DNA from 4 places in the Peribacillus phoenicis genome. Region 4 is predicted to be linked to each of the others. Evidence: riboswitches for the same ligand, from Rfam matches in the RefSeq annotation. Region 4 holds a riboswitch; each other region holds the start of a gene.
What was found. A riboswitch is a leader RNA that binds a small molecule or an ion and turns the genes downstream of it on or off. The one in region 4 is predicted to bind S-adenosylmethionine.
Positions count from the first base shown of each region.

Region 1: another riboswitch for S-adenosylmethionine. It lies ahead of ABC374_RS04250 (methionine ABC transporter ATP-binding protein); the one in region 4 lies ahead of ABC374_RS13825 (bifunctional homocysteine S-methyltransferase/methylenetetrahydrofolate reductase).
Region 2: another riboswitch for S-adenosylmethionine. It lies ahead of ABC374_RS22770 (5-methyltetrahydropteroyltriglutamate--homocysteine S-methyltransferase); the one in region 4 lies ahead of ABC374_RS13825 (bifunctional homocysteine S-methyltransferase/methylenetetrahydrofolate reductase).
Region 3: another riboswitch for S-adenosylmethionine. It lies ahead of ABC374_RS12245 (YezD family protein); the one in region 4 lies ahead of ABC374_RS13825 (bifunctional homocysteine S-methyltransferase/methylenetetrahydrofolate reductase).

Region 1 covers NZ_JBDFMF010000001.1:849,095-852,218, reverse strand. Annotated here, with positions in the region: gene ABC374_RS04255 (MBL fold metallo-hydrolase) at 56-880, opposite strand; SAM riboswitch class I at 1,165-1,269, shown strand; gene ABC374_RS04250 (methionine ABC transporter ATP-binding protein) at 1,339-2,355, shown strand; gene ABC374_RS04245 (methionine ABC transporter permease) at 2,342-3,010, shown strand; gene ABC374_RS04240 (MetQ/NlpA family ABC transporter substrate-binding protein) at 3,066-3,124, shown strand, end outside.
Region 2 covers NZ_JBDFMF010000001.1:4,586,686-4,589,809, reverse strand. Annotated here, with positions in the region: gene ABC374_RS22775 (LysR family transcriptional regulator) at 1-611, shown strand, start outside; gene ABC374_RS22770 (5-methyltetrahydropteroyltriglutamate--homocysteine S-methyltransferase) at 665-1,768, opposite strand; SAM riboswitch class I at 1,851-1,952, opposite strand; gene ABC374_RS22765 (hypothetical protein) at 2,109-2,528, shown strand; gene ABC374_RS22760 (glycerol-3-phosphate responsive antiterminator) at 2,702-3,124, shown strand, end outside.
Region 3 covers NZ_JBDFMF010000001.1:2,495,165-2,498,288, forward strand. Annotated here, with positions in the region: gene sat (sulfate adenylyltransferase) at 1-256, opposite strand, end outside; gene ABC374_RS12240 (phosphoadenylyl-sulfate reductase) at 332-1,036, opposite strand; gene ABC374_RS12245 (YezD family protein) at 1,219-1,362, opposite strand; SAM riboswitch class I at 1,534-1,642, opposite strand; gene ssuE (NADPH-dependent FMN reductase) at 1,924-2,457, opposite strand; gene ABC374_RS12255 (TetR/AcrR family transcriptional regulator) at 2,669-3,124, opposite strand, start outside.
Region 4 covers NZ_JBDFMF010000001.1:2,831,171-2,834,294, forward strand. Annotated here, with positions in the region: gene ABC374_RS13825 (bifunctional homocysteine S-methyltransferase/methylenetetrahydrofolate reductase) at 1-1,840, opposite strand, end outside; SAM riboswitch class I at 1,944-2,042, opposite strand; gene ABC374_RS13830 (MOSC domain-containing protein) at 2,154-2,804, opposite strand.

The DNA of each region.
Region 1 (3,124 bases), 2.0 Mb from region 4:
TTATGTGGGCTCTCTTATGGAGAGCTCTCCTTTATATCAGTCAGACCGTTAACATTCAAATAGTTCGATTCTCCCTTGCACTCAAAATATTTTCGTTTAATATCGATGTAATGATATGCTCTGAATCCCATTCATGCCCAGATATCTCGATAAGGGGATAACGATTCGGTAAAACGACCTGCTGGATTTCATGTACGGTCAGCCCTTGAGAATGCAAGCGTAAAATTTCACCTTGGAGGTTTTCCAAATAATCCAGCTTTTTCCCGAACATTTCCTTCCCATCAGGGACATGCCCAGCATGACAGCAAAACACTTCCCCGAAGTCATATTGAAGTAATCTTTTTATGGAATCGATGATGACCGGGACAGACTCTTCCCGTAAGACAAGCTTTGTCTTTGGTGTTACGAAAAGGTCTCCTGAAAAGAGCACGCCATTACTGTGATTCAAATACACCATATGGTCCTTTGCATGGCCAGGGGTAAAAATCGGCTCCCACGTTTGGGTGCGTGAATGAATGGCCTCCCCTAGCGGCTCAGCTTTAAAGGCGTCTCTCTTCCCCCAGAAAATTTTGCGATATTCAGGATATACAGCATCCTTTGCACAAACCTCAACCGACATCGGGTGAATGAAAAGCGGCACCTTTTTATGTTCCTGTATCCAGGCAGCGCCCCCCGTATGGTCTTCATGATAGTGAGTCAGGGCCACTGAGTCGAAGTCTGCGGACTCATAGAACGGAATAAGCTCTTCCAATAAAATCTGTGCGCCAGTATCTATCAATAGTCCATCCGTTAAAAAAACATTAACACTCATCCCCGACTTGTTCCCGCCAGGAGTCCCGTGCACACAAACCACATCATTTATCGACTTAATTTCTATCATTCAATTGCCTCCCCATCATTGTACAAAAATAGTTTTACCTTCCTTTTTTTAACTTTACTATAATAAATGTAGTACCACTTTACCTTTTTGACAAGGAAATATTGGAATAAATAGCCTGGATGTAAATGCTGGATAATTGCATAATAGCCCTTTTTCCATGAATCGTTTTAAAGGACTGTACCAAATTTAACGACAAAAAAAATCAAAGAAACGATTGACATTGTCGGATTTTACAAATAATATAGATTATATTATAAAACATGAAATATTCTAAAATAATAAATTACTTATCAAGAGTGACGGAGGGATCAGGCCCTTTGATGTCCGGCAACCGCCCTTAGGGAACGGTGCCAATTCCTGCAGAATGATTGAATTCTGAAAGATAAGACGAGATATGATTTCGCTGCCTCTTTCTGAATGATAGAGGCAGCTTTTTTAATGTTTAAGGGGGAAAGCTCATGATTGAAATCCGTTCAGTCCGAAAGGAATACGTCTCGAAGAAAAACCGAGTTATCGGAGTGGATAACGTATCTTTGACCATCCAAACTGGCGAAGTATATGGAATTGTCGGCTACAGCGGAGCTGGAAAAAGCTCATTACTCCGCTGCTTGAATTTGCTTGAACGACCGACAGGTGGAAATATCATCATCGACGGCATTGATTTAACCTCTTTATCAAGTAAAGAGCTTCGTAAGCAACGCCAAAAAATCGGAATGATATTCCAGCATTTTTCCCTGGTCAGTTCAAAAACCGTTTATGAAAATGTCGCTTTCGCCTTAAAGGCGGCGCATCGATCGAAGGACGCAATCAGGTTACGTGTATTGGAATTGTTGGAAATCGTAGGGCTCAGCGATAAGAAAGATGTCTATCCGGCACAGCTTAGCGGTGGACAGAAGCAACGGGTCGGCATAGCTCGAGCCTTAGCAAATGACCCCACTGTACTATTATGTGATGAAGCGACTTCAGCCCTTGATCCAACAACTACAAAAGCGATTTTACAGTTATTGAAAAAGATAAGCAGTGAGCTTGGTATCACCATCGTGTTGATTACACATGAAATGGAAGTGGTCAAAGAACTATGCCACCGAGTCGCTGTCATGCAGGATGGCCGGGTAATTGAAGAAGGACCCGTTTATGAAATATTTTCACAGCCTAAGCAGGAGTTAACGAAGCAATTCATTAGCAGTGTACTGGATTTCGAACTCCCTTCGCACTTGATTGAAGAAAGTGAAGGTACCATTATTAAAATTCAATTCGAAGGGCAAACCGCCGGTGAGTCGATTCTTTCGGATACTCTCCAATCCCATGCAGTAAGGGGTAATATTTTACACGGTAAAATTGAGTATATCCAGGATGTTCCTTTAGGCATTTTAATCATCGAGCTAATTGGCGATGCCGCCCAAATTCATTCGGCATTGGAATATATAAAAAATCGATCCAGTTCTGTGGAGGTGTTAAACCATGTCACTGCTTAATCCCATCGTGAATATTTTACCTGATCTTAATAAAGCCTTTCTTGAAACGATTTATATGGTCGGCGTTTCTCTTGCAGTAGCCCTGCTGATCGGTTTACCGCTTGGAGTATTGCTGTTTACGACAACCAGGAATTTATTTTTTGAAAATAGCATCGTGAATCGATCTCTCGGTTTCGCTGTCAATATTGTCCGTTCAATCCCGTTCATCATTCTCTTGGTCGCCCTCCTTCCTTTAACAGACCTGCTTACGGGATCGACGATAGGGCCAAGAGCGGCTTCTGTTTCCCTTTCCGTATCCGCAATACCTTTTTTTGCAAGGATTGTTGAAACGGCATTACGTGAAATAGACAGAGGAGTGATTGAAGCTGCAATAGCCGTAGGTGCCACTCCATGGATGATCATTAAGGATGTACTTCTTCCAGAGGCAAAACCGGGAATCATTCAAGGACTGACATTAACGACCATTTCGCTTATCGGTTACTCAGCAATGGCAGGCACAATCGGCGGAGGCGGAATTGGCGACCTGGCCATCCGGTACGGATATTACCGTTATGACAACACAGTCATGATCACGACGATCGTCGTGCTGATCTGCCTTGTGCAACTCATTCAAATGGTTGGTGACAAAGTCTCATACATGGTTAATAAACGATAGGATCGGTCATTTTTTCAATGATTCAATACATTTCATTACTCAGGAGGAATTTCAAATGAAGAAAATAGCTTCGTTATTATCAGTCTGTGCACTTGCACTTGGCTTAGCAGCTTG
Region 2 (3,124 bases), 1.8 Mb from region 4:
GAATTAAAGGTACACTCTCAGTAGGTTCTGTACTTGCGTATATGTCTTATTTACCTGATAAAATTAATAGTTTCAAGAAAAAATATCCTTCCGTTTCCTTCAAAATATTCGCAGGAGATCCATATGAAATAAGTAATTATTTGGAGAATCAGGATATCGAACTTGCCATTGTTCATTTACCTGTCGAGATGAAGAGTCTTTCCAGTTTGAACTTAGGACAAGTGCCCAATGTTTTTGTTGTACCTGAGGATTGGGACAGCTTCACTTCGAAGGATAGGGTTCATTTAAAGGATATTGAAAACATCCCATTGCTTTTAGTGCATAGGGAAAAAGGACCAGGGATTTACGAGGAAATTATCGAGGAATTTAAAAAGCGGGAAATACAGCTAAATATTTTATGCGAATGCCATGATGTAAATGTTCTGCTCTCTCTGGTTGCCGCTGGAGTTGGGGCGAGTATTGTTCCGAAATCAGCTGTTTCACCCCATATTATAAAAGGAGTGAAAGTGCTGGATATTATCGATTCTTCAATTCAATCGAATATAGCCTTGGTTTTTAGACAAGATCGTTATCTTTCCAAAACGGCAAAACATTTTATTGAGTTGTTTTGAAGAAAAGCTAGGCCTTCCTAATGCCTAGCTTTTACTTTACATTTAAGGATGAATCATTCCCATACTTCTTTTGCTACATCAACGACGAATTTCAGCTTTTCCCATTGCTGTTCTTCGGTTAGCTTGTTGCCGTGATGGGTGGAGGCGAAACCGCATTGCGGGCTTAAGCATAATTGTTCGAGAGGAACGAAGTCTGAAGCTTCCTTGATGCGTACCTTAACTGCTTCCTTGTCTTCGATTTCTCCATTTTTTGAAGTGACGACACCCAGTACGACCTGTGCCCCGCCATTTGGAATGTATTCCAATGGTTTGAAATCCCCTGAGCGTTGATCATCATATTCCAAGAAGAATCCATCTACTTTTTCTTTTGCCAATAAAGTTGGGGCGATATGGGCATAGCTTCCTTCAAACGCCCATGTCGACTGGTAGTTTCCGCGACATAGATGGGTAGTGACGATAAGGTCTTCTGGTTTTCCTTCCAATGCGCCATTAATGACGCGAAGTGCAAGATCAATTAATTGTTCCCTCGTATATTTTCCATCTTTGAACTGGAAATCTGGAGCTGAAAGTCTGGCAATATATACATCATCCAATTGAAGATAACGCACACCTGCTTCATAAAAGGCTTTTAAAGCATGCTGATACGCCTTGATGATATCATTTGCATAATCTTCAATATCAGGGTAGATGTCTTCATTATGAATGCCTGCAGCAAATAATTGATTCGGACTGGGAATGGTTTGTTTGGCAACGGCACGTCCGTTCACGATTTTGTCCAATTCAATGAAATCACGAATGAAGGGATGTTCAGGGTTGAATGAAACCTTCCCGATATTGCGAACATTATATCTCTCTGTTTCCACACCATCGAATGTGAGGCCTTTTTCAGTTACATAACCCTCGATGCCATTTAAATGTTCGAGGAAGTCAAAGTGCCACCATGTTCGTCTGAACTCACCGTCCGTAACGGCCTCTAAACCAACTTCAATTTGTTTATCGACAATCCGTTTGATTTCTTCGGTTTCAATTTCACGAAGCCGCTCTGCTGAAAGGGTACCCTCCCTAAATTGCTTTCTGGCAATATGTAAACGTTCCGGTCTTAATAAACTTCCGACGTGATCGGCCCTGAATGGTGCTTTCGTTAATGTGATTGACATGTTGCATTCCTTCTTTCCTTTTAAAAATAAAAAACCTCTTCTTAAAAATAAGAAGAGGTGTTGGCAACAAAGCTATATACTCTTCTTATCTTCAAGTTTTTACACTTCTGGAATTAGCACAGTACATGAATAGTCTGTTGCTGAGGCATCAAAGGGCCAGTCCCTCCACCTCTCTGGATAAGAGTTGTCTATTAAATTAATTATGACTATACAGGTAGTTTTTATAAAGGTCAAGAGTTGGTGGTTGAATATTTAGAATATACCGTTTATTGATTCACGCTTAAATGTTAACGGCATCAGGTAATCCGGCATATGCTTTGAGTGGGGAGGGAATGCAAGGATGAGTCCATTCAAAAGCGGCATACCGATAACGGTAACTGAATCCATGATAGAGAGAATCATAAAAATGAAATCATATGGTCAGGATATTAAAGTCAAGATTACGCCTAAGCATATTGTGCTTTCCGGAACGATGGAAGTGAAAAAAATGATGTTTAAGAGAGACGTAGCTTTCCGGATTACATTGAAACCGGTTCATGTGGAAAAAAGAACGATTTCATTTGAATTAGTGGAAATGGAACCCATTGACAGGAATTTCATCAACCAAAGGATATTTAACAGACCGCCATTTTTTGAATATGAAAAAAGAGCGATCAAAATGAATGTTAATGCTTGGAGCATCGTGCGAAAAATTCCCATTGGCACAATTAAATCGTATGAACTCGTCGAAGGTGCATTGAAAATGAAACTTTCTTTATGATTTAAGGGGATATTTTACATATATCCTTAGCCGCAATCTATAAAGGGTGTGCCAGGTATGATAGTGTTAAGGTGACATGGTTCATGAAAAAAATGTGTTTGATAAATCAAGCTCTTTAAAATATACTAAATGACTTGAAGTTTTGAGTTTTTCTGGGAATGAGGAGGATAATGATGGATCAGAAGATTTTGCCTGCTTCAGCAAGCATGAAGGATTTTGAAAGATTTCTAGAAAGTTCCTATGAAATAGGTGTGTTTCTTGATTTGCATATCTCACAATTGAAAAATGTAAGTATGATGGCAAAGCAGCATAATAAGAAAATGATTTATCATGTCGATTTGATCCATGGCATAAGAAGTGATGAGTACGCGACAGAATTCATTTGTCAGGAATATAATCCATATGGGCTGATTTCGACTAAATCAAGCGTTATATTGAAGGCGAAGCAAAAGGGGGTCATTGCCATCCAGCGAATCTTTTTAATAGACTCACATGCGCTTGAGAAAAGCTATAAGCTGGTGCAGAAAACCAAGCCGGATTATATCGAAGTATTGCCGGGCGCTATGCCATGGATGATAAAAGAAGTGAAGGAACGA
Region 3 (3,124 bases), 340 kb from region 4:
CAGTTTCTTCGGTCAAAGGAAGCGTAATTGGGATGCTCCATACATGACCGCTGCTAAGCCTCAAATCCTTGACCACTGTCTCGTAGTCACTTTTTGTAAAGAATCCTTTAATTGGACTGTAGGCACCAGTGCCTATCAATTCAAGATCACTTAAAGCAATTTGATCGATTTCGATTGACTTTGTTATTTTACTAATATCATAATTTGGTTCCCAAAGATCGATTAATGTTCCTCCGTGCGGTAAACTGATTGTCATGCTAATTTCCCCCTATGGTTTCTATTTATTTAAGCCTATGGTTTCTATTTATTTAAGCCTATGGTTTTTATTTATTTAAGATAAATGCAATCCGCATTCCGTTTTTTGAGCTCCTTGCCAACGGCCAGAGCGTAAATCATCTGCATTGAAGGCTGGTGCTGTACATGTTTTACATCCAATGCTCGGATATCCATTATCATGCAGGATATTATATGGAAGTCCGTTTTTGTGGGCGTAGCGCCAAACATCTTTCCATGTCCAATGTATGAGTGGACATATTTTAACTGACTTGAACTTATTATCCTTATTGATATACTCGGTTAAAGCCCTTGTTTCGGATTGCTCCCTCCGCAGTCCCGAAAGCCATGCTGTTGCCGTTGAAAGCACATCGGTAAGCGGAATGATTTTACGGATATTACAGCACTTATTTGAATCTCTAACCCATAATTCATCCCCATATTCCGCTGCTTGTTCCTCTAGCGTCAAGGCAGGTTTCTTCATTTCGATCGAAAGCTTTGGATATCGCTTTTTCACTTGCTCGATCAATTGATAAGTTTCCTCAAAATGAACATCTGTATCAAGGAAAACTATTTTGGCAGAAGGATTGACCTTCGCCAATAAATCCGTAAGCACGATGCCTTCAATGCCAAAACTGCAAGCATAAATCAGTTCGTTTCCAAAATGGTCATTCGCCCATTGCAGAACTTCCAAAGCACCTTTTGTCTCACTGTCTTCGGGAAATACAGGGAAATCCCCAGTGTTGAAATTTTCATAGTTTATTAATGCAGCCAACTTTGTAGCCCCCTCTAAAAACTTGCTGTATCAGGTTAGAGTAACTGTTGATCAATGCCCGTTGTAATCTTCTCCAGTTTGTTTGACTCTAGGAAAAAAGAGACGAATCTAACCAATACTCTCTCTATATCAGTTAAACCCGCCTCTAGTTTTTCTAGTCAGCAGATACCTTATTTAATTCTTAATTTTTCATTTCTTTCCATTTGAATGATTTTACCATCCTGGACAATAAGTGTAATGGATCCATATTTCATAGAATTAAGCATTTCTTGAAGTCGTTCAAATATTTCTTCAAGCTGATTCTCTTTATCCAAGCCTGTTCCTCCTTTAAGAAAATCCGCGAATTTCTTATTTTCACCGCTGGTTCAATGAATTTCTTAGATTTATATAATTCCAAACAACCTTACATTGTTATGGTTTGCCTACAACTTTCCCAAAAAACAAAAATCTTTCCATGATGGAAAGATCCCAAGGTAAATATCTTTACCTTATCTTCCAAAATGATCAACATTTTGTTGGAGGTAGCACCTTGCATCGATCATGCAGGTTGCTGGACTTCAAAGGGCCAATTCCCTCCGTCGCTCTGGATAAGTTTTATTATTTTAAATATTAACATATATTTAATCCTTGTCAATGGAGTTTTCTTATAAAATAACTTGGTTTAATATTATGGATGAACTGTTATTTTTATACACACTATTCCGATTATGATTTTATGTTCATGTAAATATGAAAATAGACTCGTCTTTTTAGATAAAGCATCCAAAAAAATGAGTCTATTTTCATTAACAAACCTATTATTGGCGCCTGTCATTCTTTGAAAAAATAATTTCTCGAATTCCAGTACTTTTTATAGAAGGAATTACTCGAATTCATTAATTTCTTAACTGTATCGCTTCTACAAATTCTTGAACTTGACTCTGGACGCGATCAATTAAATGCAAATCATTTATCGGGTTTTCTGAATTCTGTTTATCTATTTCTTTATCAACGAAATAAATCCCCTGCAGCGGCTCGCCTTTTAATATTGAAATTAATGGTTTAAGTGCATAGTCAATCGCCAATAGATGCCTGTTACTTCCGCCAATCATGATTGGCAGTACTGGCTTACCCTTAAAAGCACCTTCTGGCAACAAATCGATCAAGGCCTTCAATACACCTGTATAAGAAGCCTTATAAACCGGTGAACCAATAATGACACCTCTAGCTGCTTGAATTTTCTCTGAAAGCTTTAAGATATCTTCGCTATTATATTTGCCTTGGAATAAATCATCTGCTGAGAAATCCGTAATTGAGAAATAAGCTGTGGTAAAACCTTCGTTTTCAACTAATGATTGAATATGTTTTAGTGAAATGTCCGTTCTGGACGGAATAGCCGGACTTCCTGATAAAATTACGATATCGGTCATTTAATCTCCCCCTCCAATATTACATGATTTCCAGATAAAATCTTCGTAAGCATTTCGTACAGCATGCATTTATCGTAATAGTCTGAAAAATATAAGTCAAATCTTACACTCTGGTTTAAAAAATTTTCAAGTTTACTCCATCGGATCTTAAGGAAAATAAAACGGTCATATTGAAGGGCTTGAGCATCAAGCCGTAAATATGACCGTTTCATTATGTATGTTTTTGTTTGCCATGAATACCATATACCAAAAGTTGAGCAATGCTCTTAATTCGTTCAGAAGTAAAATATGGCTCCTTTTTCTGCTGATGGATCTCATAATGTGTAGATAATGCCAATGTGAAAGAAATGATCCCTACATTAAATAGGATAATATCAGAGATATACTGTATCTCACCACTATCTATTCTCTTCTGTATTTCAATATGCCTGGCATTCGGCTTGAAAATCTGATCTACATATTGCTTAGAAATATCTTGATCAAATTGTGTTTCCCTGAATAGTATCGAAAACTGTTCTTTATTATCAAGAATTTTATTTATCATGGTGCAAACATGATTCTCCACTAGATCATCCGTAGATAGATGGCTAGTCCCATCTTCAGATTCCTCTTTCTCATCAGGGGTAATGGTAGCCAATAGCAAATCTTTTTTGCTGTCAAAGTATTT
Region 4 (3,124 bases):
GTACTGCCACCTCTGATGTCTGTTTACTATCGACTTTTCTAATATATTTCGTAAGTTCCGCCGTCATTTCATAGCGAAGGAACGGAGTGATTAAATATATGCCCTTGAATTTTTCCCTTGCCGCGTCCACCAGTTCCCGCGCGATATTAACCCCTTCCATCCTAGACTTTACAGGGTCATCCCCCGCTAAAGCCATGGCCCTTCTTACGTTATCGGGCAATTTAATGCCTGGGATCTCATTATGGATGAATTCTGCGTTCCGGGTGCTTGTCAAAGGCATGATACCGATGAAAATCGGGGTTTCTAAATGTTTTGTAGCTTCATGTACTTCTTCGATTTGCTCCACCGAATAAATTGGCTGTGTCAAAAAGGATTGAGCACCGCAGGAAATCTTCTTTTCCATTCTCAGTACGGCTTTATCCAGATATTTCACATTGGGATTAAACGCTGCCGCAATTTTAAAATTCGCCCGTTGACCCAAACTTTGACCGGAATAGGAAAGACCTTCATTAAATTGTTTGACCATGCTTATAAGGTCAAAGGAAGATAAATCATAAACCGAAGTGGCACCAGGGAAGTCCCCTATTTTTGAAGGATCTCCGGTGATGATCAATAATTCATTCAGCCCCACCGTCTGCAGACCCATTAAATGTGACTGCAGGCCAATCAAATTTCGATCACGGCATGTTATATGCACCATCGGATTAATATTCAATTGGTTCTTTAGTAAGTTAGCCAGTGCATCATTCGATATCCTTGGTGAGGCAAGTGAATTATCCGCTAATGTAATGGAATCGACCCCTGCTTTTTTCAAAACCTCAGCACCGGTCATGAAGCTCTCTATTCCCAGCTTTTTCGGTGGATCAAGTTCAACTAGGATCGTCCTTTCCGTCTTGGCCTTTTCGTACAGTGGAAGTTCCAATTCTCTTTCGTTCACTTCAATTATTTCTATTTCACGGGGTTTCGTAATTTTCTCTTTTACAGGAGCAAAACTTCCAATTGCATTCTTTACAGCTTGAATATGCAGTGGAGTCGTTCCACAGCACCCGCCTATGATAGCGGCACCTTGCTCACGAAGTTCCAGGGCACTTGAACCGAAATATTCCGGCACAGCTTTATAGACGAGCCTTCCATCCACATAATCCGGGAGGCTGGCATTAGGGTATATGGCAATCGATGCATCCTTCGGCAAGCTCACTTCTTCCAAGGCCCGGATCATATGATGTGGACCGAGACGGCAATTCACCCCAACAACATCGGCACCCAATTGCTCGAGTTTTTGAAAGGCTTCATTTAAATGGATTCCATTTTGAAGATTACCCAGTTCATGCATCGAAACATTTGCGATGATCGGCAATCCGGTTTCATTTTTTACGATTTGCAGGACGGTTTCCAGCTCTTCCAGGTCATAAAATGTTTCCAAGAGAATCCCATCAGGGTTTTCCATCAACAGACTGTATAGCTGTTCACGAAACCCCCGTTTAATCTCTTCCATGCTTAAATCCGATTTCCTGATACTCCGCTGTGCCCCTATGGTACCGAAGACATACGCATTTCCTTTTGCCGCTTTTTTAGCAAGAATGACTCCCTGGCGGTTGATTCTGCTAACTTCATCTTCAAGTCCATACCGTTTCAATTTGTTGAAATTGGCTCCGTATGTATTTGATTGAAGGATATCTGCACCAGCTTCGAGATAGGCACGGTGGATGGACTCTATTTGATTTGGATTCGTGCAGTTTAATTCCTCATAACATTGATCGATGCCATATGAGTACAATAAGGTCCCCATTGCCCCTTCCCCAACCAACATTCTTTCTTTCACTTCTTTACGAAAATTCATCATTACACCCTCTCTCAAAAACAGTCCTGTTTTTGTCGTATTTTATGAGTATGAGAGAAAAGGAAAAAAACCTTCTCAAAGAAGAAGGTTTTTTGAAACATTCTCCTCATCTATCAAGCTCTGCTTGCTGGATTTAGCACCTTTGCCTAAGCTGGTTGCTGAGGTTTCTTCGGGCCAGTCCCTCCACCTCTCTCGATAAGATCCATTTATATAATTTTCACAAGATTTCAAAATTAGATTATATTTAATTTACATTAATAATCTGTCAATTTCAATACCTGATCGACATTTTTTTCACTTTTGCAAAAATGATTCAATCTTTTGCGGCTTTAACCCTCTTCAATATTCTTTGTTTCCAGTCTTCCGCTAACGAGTCTAGAGTAAGTAAAGCCTTAGCGCCTTCCAGGCCATCTCGTTTATGAAGGATTACCTCTGCTGCATAATGAACTGAAATTTTTTCTTGCAAACGATCTATTAGCACGATTTCGTTTTGCTTATTTATCGTTCCTTCTTGAAGTACTCTTGCAAAATATCCAGTGAAACTCGTTTTCAGCACGAGTTCCAAAAACTTAGGTTCTTGATTGAAGTGGGAAATGGTCGAACAAGGTATCCTTCCCTGGTTAATTTGAACAATCACTTCGCCTATTTGATAAATATCGCCGATATACGTGGCTTCTTCCCTCATCCCCGCTACAGTTAAATTTTCACCGAATGCTGGGATATCCAGCTTTTTAGAGAATTTTTCATTCCATAATGAATAATGCTCAAAGGGGTAAAAGCACAAAGCCCGATCAGGACCTCCATGGAACTTTACATTACCTACCCCATCACCAATTATGCCTGATTTAGTCACTGTCACATTATCATGTGCTTGTTTATCCATGGCAGAAAAGATATCGACATTCGAAAAAATTTCCTGTTTCGGCTTTCCGGCATGAAGTGATTTGATTTTTCCATTTTCCATTTTGCATCTTCCATTCATATTTAATTTATATCATCCTATATGTATAAATTATACTAAAAATCCATTTATTCTGTAGCTTTTTATAAGTATATGAAGTGAAAAAGCCACATGAGCCGTTAAATGGGCGAAATATCATTGATTTCCAGAAAAATTCATAGGATAGTTTCAGTAATTTTGTTGCTATTTCAGAATTAAATATGGTAGAATATGAACACAATATATAGTCGAAAACTACAACCGTTCGCCTATATGTTGATTTTCACGATTGAATTCCTCATTGTCGCTCTTTAGGGAGCGAATTTTTTTTGCTTTCATTAATA